3 regions of the Vibrio sp. SCSIO 43137 genome follow, and region 3 is predicted to be linked to each of the others. Evidence: riboswitches for the same ligand, from Rfam matches in the RefSeq annotation. Region 3 holds a riboswitch; each other region holds the start of a gene.
The links. A riboswitch is a leader RNA that binds a small molecule or an ion and turns the genes downstream of it on or off. The one in region 3 is predicted to bind thiamine pyrophosphate.
Positions count from the first base shown of each region.

Region 1 (3,275 bases), 440 kb from region 3:
CAATCCAGAAGCCGTCCCATAACCTTGCCCTTCTGCTGTCTTTTGTCACAGCAAGGGGATTGTCACACCGCTGCGAAATCAGCGGAGTATGTTTTGCCATTCTCTGTATGGAAAATGATAACAAGGCACAAAGTAACATTTGCCACAGTGCCAATACTGCCCCTGCCTGCAAATCAAAATCGAACTTAATCGCCTGATAGATTGCCAGTTCAATAGTGGTCGATTTAGGCCCTCCACCCAGCGCCATTACGGTGGCAAAACTGGTAAAGCAGAGCATAAAAACCAGCCCGCATACATGAGGTAGTTGCTGACGCAGCCTTGGCCACTCCACCAGCCGGAACTTATCCCAGTGACTCATGCCCAGATGAGCACACAGCTTATGCTGTTGCTCAGGAATCGTTTCAAGAGATTGATACAACAGGCGGCTGGCATAGGGCAGATTAAAAAACACATGGGCCAGCAGAATGCCGTTCAGGCCATAAATTGAAAAAGGCAGTTCCCTCTCCAGCCATTGAAACAGTTCAGCCACAAGACCACTGTTGCCATATATCGCCAGCAAGCCGAAAACCCCCACCAGAACCGGCAAAACCAGCGTTATAGAAAATACCTTAAGCAAAAAAGCCTTGGCGAAAAACTGTCTGCGGCTTAACGCATGGGCAACGGGAATCGCCAGAGAGACGCTTATCAGCATAGACAAAGATGCCTGATAGAAGCTGAAATAGGTAACATGCCGGTAGTAGCCGTCGTTCCAGTACTGGCTAAAGCGGACTTCAGGGGTATAGAGCAGTAAGGCACTCAGGGCAGAGATAACAAACAGCAAAATCGCTGCTGCTACGACGAAACCTGATTTAGGGATTCTCTGCATCTGTTTCTCTACCTGAACTTGAGACTTTCCTGCCCTGAATAATTTAATGTGCTGCAAATAGGCATCTGCAGCACAGGGTTATAGAGATTATTTAGTTAATGCACTCTGCCACTCACGAATCCATGATTTTCTCTCTCCGGCAACCTGTTCGGGAGTGAAGCTCAGGGACTGTTTTGGTTTGGTCAGAGACTCAAAGCCCTCTGGCAAGTCGACAGCGGTGACAGGATACATCCAGTTTCCGGTCGGCATAGCATTCTGGAAGTCACCAGACAGAATAAACTGCATAAACTTGTCAGCCAGTTGCGGGTTAGCGGCATTTTTTGTCTTGGCAGCCACTTCAACCTGCATGTAGTGCCCTTCACTGAAATCCGCTGCACGGTAGTTGTCATCCTTCTCAGCAATCAGATGATAAGCCGGAGAGGTGGTATAGGAGAGCACCATATCTGACTCTCCTTTCAGGAACATAGAATAGGCTTCAGACCAGCCTTTGGTTACCGTAACGGTTTTCTTAGCCAATTGGCTCCATGCAGCGGCCGTGTCATCGCCATAAACGGACTTCATCCACAGCATCAAGCCCTGTCCCGGTGTTGAGGTGCGGGGATCCTGATAGATCACCTTAATATCCTGACGACTTTCTACCAGCTCTTTCAGGCTTTTCGGCGGATTAGCCAGCTTAGTTTTATCGTAAACAAAAGCGAAGTAACCGTAATCATAAGGAATAAAAGTAGTATCACTCCAGCCGTTAGGCAGATTTACTGCCGACGTATCTGCCTTGTGCTCTGCCAATAATCCGGATTTTTTTGCTTCTGCCATCAGGTTGGTGTCCAGACCTAACACAATATCCGCTTTGCTTTTACTGCCTTCCAGACGAAGACGGTTAAGAATGGAAACACCATCGTCAAGGGCAACAAATTCCAGATCGCAGCCGCACTGAGCTTCAAAGGCTTTCTCTACCGCAGGACCCGGTCCCCAGTCAGAAGCAAATGAATCATAGGTGTAAACTGTCAGCTTATCCGATGCGAAGGATGAAAATGAAAGGGCTAATGTTAATGCAGAAATAGTGTATTTCACTGGACGCTCTCCTTGGTTTGAGCGGCACAGGTATGAGGAAGGATGATATATCCCAGCTCAATTCCTACGCCAGTATTATCTGGTTCAGGTGTACGGGTTCTAATTGCTTAATCTCAGCCGCAAAAATGCAGCACCCCGATGAGTCCGGATGATTGTAATCTGAATTAGTGGTTTCGGCTACGAAAAACAGCCAGAAATCCGTTAACGCTGATCATAGCCCCAGCGCGGAACCAGTCCCTGCTCAATACCAAGGTGGTCCAGTATTCTCGCTACCATAAAGTCGACCAAATCTTCTATGGACTCAGGTTGATGATAAAAACCGGGGGCTGCCGGCATAATGGTAGCGCCCAACTGAGACAGTTTATGCATATTCTCCAGGTGAAGAGTCGAGAATGGTGTTTCACGCACCACCATTAGCAGTTGTCCACGCTCCTTCAATACTACATCTGCGGCTCGTTCAATCAGGTTATCTGATATTCCGTGGGCAACAGAGGCAACACTGCCGGCAGAACAAGGGCAGATCACCATCTGCTTAGGTGCAGCACTGCCGGATGCCACCGGTGAAAACCAGTCTTCTTTGCCACAGACAATCAGGTTTTCTTCACAGCAGTTCAGTTTCTTAACCAGCACATCTCTGGCCGCTTCAGGGTTAGCAGGCAACTTTAACCCCTCTTCAGTAGCGAGGACAACCCGGGCAGCAGAAGAGATCAGAAGATAGACCCGGTAATCGGCTGCCAGCAGGCACTCTAACAGTCGCAAGCCGTATGGCGCTCCAGAAGCACCGGTAAATGCCAGAGTGATGGATTTTTTCTGCTCCATTAATTTACTACCTTCTGTTTCTGTTCCAGTGCCGCTATCAGCTTGCCATGAATACCTTCAAAGCCACCATTACTCATGACCAGAATCTGGTCGCCCGTTTTAGCTTCAGCAACAATAGCGGCAACCAGTTGTTCAATTTCATTATGAGTGTAAGCCGGCTGACGACAATGCTCCGTGACTTCACTTACTGACCATGAAATATTGTCTGGCTGATAAAGATAAACAGAGTCCGCCTGCTCAAGGGAAGCCACCAGAGTCTGCTTATGAACACCCATTTTCATTGTTGCAGACCTTGGCTCCAGTACTGCAATGATCTTATTCTCACCAACTTTGTTTCTTAACCCGCCTAAGGTCAGCTCTATAGCCGTCGGGTGGTGGGCAAAGTCATCGTAAACAGAGATATCTCCGACAATACCTTTTAGCTCAAGTCTGCGTTTGGTGTTAACAAACTTAGCCAACGACTGGCAGGCAAGCTCAGGTGTTACCCCTACGTGTCTGGCGGCAGCAATAGCCATCAGGG
Region 1 covers NZ_CP116383.1:3,001,581-3,004,855, forward strand. Annotated here, with positions in the region: gene thiP (thiamine/thiamine pyrophosphate ABC transporter permease ThiP) at 1-865, opposite strand, end outside; gene thiB (thiamine ABC transporter substrate binding subunit) at 953-1,936, opposite strand; TPP riboswitch at 1,981-2,084, opposite strand; gene PK654_RS14015 (flavin prenyltransferase UbiX) at 2,138-2,755, opposite strand; gene mpl (UDP-N-acetylmuramate:L-alanyl-gamma-D-glutamyl-meso-diaminopimelate ligase) at 2,755-3,275, opposite strand, start outside.
Region 1: linked by a shared signal. The riboswitch ahead of thiB (thiamine ABC transporter substrate binding subunit) and the one ahead of thiD (bifunctional hydroxymethylpyrimidine kinase/phosphomethylpyrimidine kinase) in region 3 are both predicted to bind thiamine pyrophosphate.

Region 2 (3,275 bases), on a different replicon from region 3:
ACGCGCAGTTGTAGGATCGAGCGCCAGATTAAATTGATCTTCCCAACGGAACTCAAACCTTGCTTTGGACATAGCGTTATCCCGTATCTGAGCCCCGGGGTGTCCTTTTGCCAGATCAGCCGCGTGTGCTGCCAGTTTGTAGGTTATTAAGCCTGTCTTAACGTCGTTTTTATCCGGAAGGCCAAGGTGCTCTTTCGGGGTGACATAACACAACATGGCACAGCCGTACCAGCCAATCATTGCAGCCCCGATACCAGAAGTAATGTGGTCATAACCGGGAGCAATATCCGTTGTTATCGGGCCCAGTGTATAAAATGGTGCTTCATGACAGTGTTTAAGCTGCTCATCCATATTCTCTTTAATCAACTGCATCGGGACATGGCCGGGGCCTTCAATAATGACCTGAACATCGTATTGCCAGGCAATTTGGGTCAGTTCACCCAGCGTATGCAGTTCTGCGAACTGGGCTTTATCATTTGCATCAGCAATTGACCCCGGGCGTAATCCGTCACCAAGCGACAGTGCGACATCGTACTGAGCACATATTTCACAAATTTCCCGAAAGTTGCTGTATAGAAAACTCTCTTGATGATGAGCCAGACACCACTTGGCAATGATTGAACCTCCACGGGATACGATTCCGGTGACTCTGTCCACCGTCATTGGTACATGGTGAAGACGTAATCCGGCATGAATAGTGAAATAATCGACGCCTTGTTCGGCTTGTTCTATCAGAGTATCGCGCATAACCTCCCAACTGAGGTTTTCAGCAATACCGTTGACCTTTTCAAGTGCCTGATACATAGGTACCGTACCGATAGGCACAGGGCTGTTACGCAGAATCCATTCTCTGGTTTCGTGAATATTTCGTCCGGTGGAGAGATCCATTACGGTATCTGCTCCCCAAAAAGAGGCCCAGATCAACTTCTCTATCTCTTCTTCAATGGAAGAACTTACTGAAGAATTACCTATGTTTGCATTGACCTTAACTAAGAAGTTTCGGCCGATAATCATAGGCTCTGATTCGGGATGGTTAATATTGCAGGGAATAATTGCCCGTCCCTCTGCCACTTCTTTGCGAACAAACTCCGGCGTGATCTCTTCTGGTAAGGTTGAACCGAAGGCTTGTCCCATATGTTGATGTGCAAGTTGAGAGTCTATGTTCGTAGCTCTTCGCATATTCTCTCTGATGGCAATAAATTCCATCTCTGGAGTGATAATGCCTTGTCGCGCATAGTGAAGTTGAGTGACGCGCTTACCGGGTTTTGCGCGTCGAATGCGCGCATTATGCTGAAAGCGCAGTTCATCTAACGTGTCGTCACTAAGGCGTTGATTGGTATATTCAGAGGAGGCCTGCGTCAGGTGATGAGTGTCTGCCCTTTCATCTATCCACGACTCTCTAAGCAATGGCAGCCCACGATAAATATTGATTGTATGCAGAGGATCTGTGTAGGGACCAGAAGTATCGTAGACCGAAACCGGGTTATTTGGTTCAAATATAGGTTCTTCAGGTGTGCCTGAAATCAAGGTATCAGAAAGAGTGATGGAACGCATTGGGACACGAATATCATCTCTGGAACCTTGAGCATAAATTTTTTGAGAGTTTGGGTAAGCTTGAGTGGTAAGCGAATCTATAAATTGCTTCGCTTCCTCTCTTTGATGTTTGCGACTCGACATGCATTTTTCCTTTTATTCAGAAATAAAATGCTTGCCGGATTGATGCTACAAGAGTGATCAGGGCGCAAAACTGCACCTGACAACAGATAGGTTTCACCAGACAGATCTCTGGCAAAAAAGACATCTTCTCTTGTTCCCTTCGCAGGTATTAGCCTGATCAGGTTCAACGGATCCCGAATAAACGGTCTCAGCCAAATGGCACTCCGACAAGTATGGCGCCCAGTATGGGCACGACAAAGGTTATAGCAGAACTGTTTGTAAACCAAGCAAAATATGAAAATCAGCGGAGCTTTTATTGACGTTTTAACCGGGACTTATGATTGCTTGGCTGAAAAAGTCAGTGCCCTGAGTTTCCTGAGCGTATTTTGGCCTTAATTTTCTGGCTGATATTGCCCGGGGTTGTCAGTACAAAGGATTTAAATTCCCGTGTCATATGAGCCTGATCGGAAAAACCTTTGGCTAAAGCGAGGTCGGAAAGGGGAGTGTCAGGGTTATCCCTCAGATACGTTAAACTTGAGTGTACCCTGCGCAGGCGCTGATACTTTTTCGGGCTCATCCCAATCCATTGATTAAAATTTCGTTCAATCTGCCTCTGGCTGGTTTGAAATTGTTCACCGATTTTACCTTGTTCAGTGTGACTGAGCAGTTGGTTTCGCTTTATTAATTCAGGATCATTCAGGTCGAGATGCGTACTACACCAGCGATACATAGTGGTGAGCTGGCTAGTCAGTTTTGCTTCAGATAATAGAAGAGAGTATAGGCTGCTGATAGAAGGGATTGACCCGGTATCCGCTTCAACTGCAGTGATATCCGAAAATGAATCGGGCATCATTCCGGGGTGAAAGCGGATACCACAAAGCTGCGTGTTTTCATTAATTTCTATAATCTGGGTCGTCTTACTGTTCTTCTGAACATAGATATCCTGATTAACCGAAGTATCGGACAGGCAGATATCTCCCCGGATCAGAAAAGTGACCCCGGAGCCGCCGTCACAATATAAAGGTTTACGGACAGGGCTATGTTCGGTTGTCCCATTGCGCACCGACCATATTGCCTGAATATGGCCGGATAGCTTTCCTTTAGGTTTTATGATTCGAAAATCCATTCTTCTTAATCTTTGATTTAAAGCTTAACTAGGACAGGCTGCCTATTTCGGGTTTAAACACCTTTGCGATCCGGTTCCAGCTATTGATAGCATTGACCGCCAGAGTAAGAATAACCAAGCCCTGTTCACCAAACGCATCCAGTGCTGACTGATAGTCTGCTTCAGATGCGGTTCCGTTAAGGGTGAGTTCCTCTGCCCAGTTCAGGGCAATGCGTTCATTAATACTATATAGTGGCATCTCCCGCCATGCACTTAAGCCTATCAACCTGTCTGCCTGTTCACCACCTTTAAGCGCATCTTTACTGTGCATATCAATACAAAAGGCGCATTGATTGATTTGTGACACTCTCAGTTTTACCAGCTCCCAAAGAGTGTGTGACAGCTGGGATTGTTGTTCAAACTGGTTTCGCAGGTAGGTCTCTTGTTCCAGCAAAATCTGGATACCTTCGGGTGCTGCATTAAAGTAGTTGATTCTCTGACTCATTGATTTATC
Region 2 covers NZ_CP116384.1:188,629-191,903, forward strand. Annotated here, with positions in the region: gene thiC (phosphomethylpyrimidine synthase ThiC) at 1-1,677, opposite strand, end outside; TPP riboswitch at 1,795-1,893, opposite strand; gene PK654_RS16660 (helix-turn-helix domain-containing protein) at 2,015-2,782, opposite strand; gene PK654_RS16665 (carboxymuconolactone decarboxylase family protein) at 2,811-3,266, opposite strand.
Region 2: linked by a shared signal. The riboswitch ahead of thiC (phosphomethylpyrimidine synthase ThiC) and the one ahead of thiD (bifunctional hydroxymethylpyrimidine kinase/phosphomethylpyrimidine kinase) in region 3 are both predicted to bind thiamine pyrophosphate.

Region 3 (3,275 bases):
TCCGGTAACTAAGCTGTTGGTGGGTACTTTTATCGGCACAACTGCCGCCATTGTTCCCCTCACTATCGGTGCGATTCCTTTTGTAGCCCGCCTGATTGAAGGCGCATTACTGGAAGTTCCGTCTGGTCTTGTAGAGGCAGCGCAGTCTATGGGAGCAACGCCAACTCAGATTATTACCAAGGTATTACTGCCGGAAGCACTACCAACCATAGTGAACTCGGTAACTATCACGCTAGTAACCCTTGTCAGCTATTCCGCTATGGCCGGTACCGTTGGTGGTGGTGGTCTGGGAGACGTTGCTATCCGCTATGGCTTCCACCGTTATGACGTGGTGATTATGGCCGTCACCGTGGTGATGCTTATTATTTTAGTTCAAATTATTCAATCACTTGGCGATGCCGTTGTTCGCCGGGTAGACCACAGATAAACCAAAGCTGTTGCTACAGACGAGATAAAACAGCTCAAAATTATACAGGAGATATCAAGATGAAATTTAGCCTTAAGAAACTACTGGCCGTAACCACCGCCGCTTCCGCCCTTATCCTTGCCGGTTGCGGAGAGAAACAAGCTGACACAAGTAAAATCAAAGTAGGTGTCATGGCTGGTGCCGAAGCACAGGTTGCTGAGATTGCCGCTAAAGTAGCAAAAGAGAAGTACAACCTGGATGTTGAGCTGGTGACTTTCACAGACTATGTTACACCGAATGCTGCACTGGATGATGGCTCAGTTGATATCAACGCATTCCAGCACAAGCCATACCTTGATCAGCAAATTGTTGACCGTGGCTACAAGCTGTCAATCGCAGGTAACTCTTTTGTCTATCCGATTGCCGGTTACTCTAAGCAGGTTAAATCTGTTGATGAAATCGCTAACGACGCACGTATCTCAGTACCAAATGATCCGACAAACCTTGGCCGTGCTCTTTTGCTTCTTGAGCAACAAGGTCTGATTAAGCTACGTGACAATGTCGGCCTGCAGGGTACCGTTCGTGATATCGTAGAAAACCCGAAAAACATCACTATTGTTGAACTGGATGCCGCTCAGCTTCCACGTTCTCTTGACGACGTGGCTCTGTCTATCATCAACACAACTTACGCAAGCAGCATTGACCTGACTCCTCAGAAAGACGGTATCTTTGTTGAAGATAAAGAGTCTCCGTATGTAAACCTGATCGTTGCCCGCGAAGAGAATGTTAATGCTGAAAACGTACAGAATTTTGTTAAGGCATACCAGACTGAAGATGTTTATAACGCGGCATCTGACATCTTTAAAGGCGGCGTAGTTAAAGGCTGGTAATCTCCTCCTTTTACAGTAACCGCCCATAATGAAAAAAGCCGCTAACCCGGCTTTTTTCATTTCTGTACTAAACGCGGGTTAAAACCATAGCTTGCGTTCAAAGTTGGATTTGCTACACTGCGTGGCGAACAAATTCTAGATATTAGTCGGGGAGCTAAGGTTTTTACCCAGAGTAAAAGCCCCAAGCTGAGACCAGTAAAATGGGACCCGTTGAACCTGATGCAGTTAATACTGACGTAGGGAACTAATAGCGATGCCTCATCTGACCATGCTTTGATCTCTTAAGCATTCTCCGTTTTCAGGCAGCTGTTTTTCCTATACGTCCATGTTTAGGAAAAGACTATGACAGCGAATCACTCCACACCCATTGTTCTCACAATTGCAGGCTCTGACAGCGGCGGCGGTGCCGGTATTCAGGCCGATATTAAAGCCATTTCAGCCACCGGAAGTTATGCCTGTTCTGTTATTACTGCTCTGACAGCGCAAAATACCCTTGGAGTAGACGGCATTTATCCCGTTGATGCAGACTTTGTCTCTCAGCAATTAGATTCGGTTTTTTCCGATCTGGCAATCTCTGCTGTCAAAGTAGGTATGCTGGCTGATTCTGAAGTAATCTGCGCAGTGGCAGCAAAGCTAAGACAGTACCAGCCACAACATCTGGTGCTAGACCCTGTTATGGTGGCCACCAGCGGAGATCTACTTCTTCAGCAATCGGCTATTGAAACTCTTAAGTCAGAACTATTACCACTGGCATCAGTGATTACCCCTAACCTTCCCGAAGCAGCAGCACTTACCGGTTCGCCCCTGCCTCAGACAGAAGCAGAAATGAGAACTCTGACGGACAAACTCAGAGAACTTGATACCCGCTCAGTCCTGCTAAAAGGTGGCCACCTTGAGAACGAATCAGATAGTACAGATCTACTGATACAAGCCAATACAGTTAGCCGCCTTAGCCAAAAACGAATAAACACCCAAAACACTCATGGCACCGGTTGTACCCTTTCGTCGGCTATCGCCAGTTACCTGGCACAAGGCCAGTCACTGCAACAGGCCGTTCAGTCAGGTAAAGAGTACATATCACAGGCCATAGCCCACGCCGACCAACTCAATATCGGCCAGGGTCACGGGCCGGTACATCACTTTTTTGCCAGCCAGAACAATGGATAGCCGCACCATGATCAATCCTGTGCAGATTGATATCCGCCGGGCAGAACTAAGCTATGCCGACAGCCAATATCCGGTATTCAGCAAACTGGATATGCAGATCTTTCAGGGGCAATGGAACTGTATTCTGGGCAGAAGTGGCTGTGGCAAGTCCAGCCTGCTGCGATATCTGGCCGGACTGTTATCTGACAAAGTGAACTTCTGCGGTGATGTTATCTGGCATTCGGAAAACAGCAGCCAGGTTGCTTATATGGCGCAGCAGGATTTGCTGATGCCGTGGCTGTCGGTGATAGATAATGTCTGCCTTAGCCTGATATTCACTACACCTGACGATGCTCAACTAGCGAAGCAAAAAGCCCTGTCACTGATTGACGCTGTTGGCCTGTCAGAGCACGCAGAAAAACTTCCTCATCAACTCTCCGGCGGAATGCGACAGAGGGCAGCTTTGGCAAGAACCCTGATGCAGGATAAGCCTGTTATTCTGATGGATGAGCCCTTCTCAGCATTAGATGCAGTGACACGCTATAAGCTGCAAAACCTCTCTGCACGCCTGCTGAAAAATAAGACAGTAATCCTGATCACCCATGATCCACAGGAAGCACTCAGGCTCGGTAACCATATCTATATTATGACCGGCCAGCCGGCCAGCGCAGTTAAGCTCCCTTCACCTCAGGGCGCTATCCCGCGAAATATGGATGCCTCTCTTGCTGTTGCGCAGCAGGAGATTATTCAGACGCTGGAGAAAGACTATGTCTGAGCTGACACACACTCAAAAACGTAAAAAGCAAACACAACAATCATCTGCTTATCTGGCT
Region 3 covers NZ_CP116383.1:2,559,121-2,562,395, forward strand. Annotated here, with positions in the region: gene PK654_RS11995 (methionine ABC transporter permease) at 1-427, shown strand, start outside; gene PK654_RS12000 (MetQ/NlpA family lipoprotein) at 487-1,296, shown strand; TPP riboswitch at 1,434-1,556, shown strand; gene thiD (bifunctional hydroxymethylpyrimidine kinase/phosphomethylpyrimidine kinase) at 1,639-2,463, shown strand; gene PK654_RS12010 (ABC transporter ATP-binding protein) at 2,471-3,217, shown strand; gene PK654_RS12015 (ABC transporter permease) at 3,270-3,275, shown strand, end outside.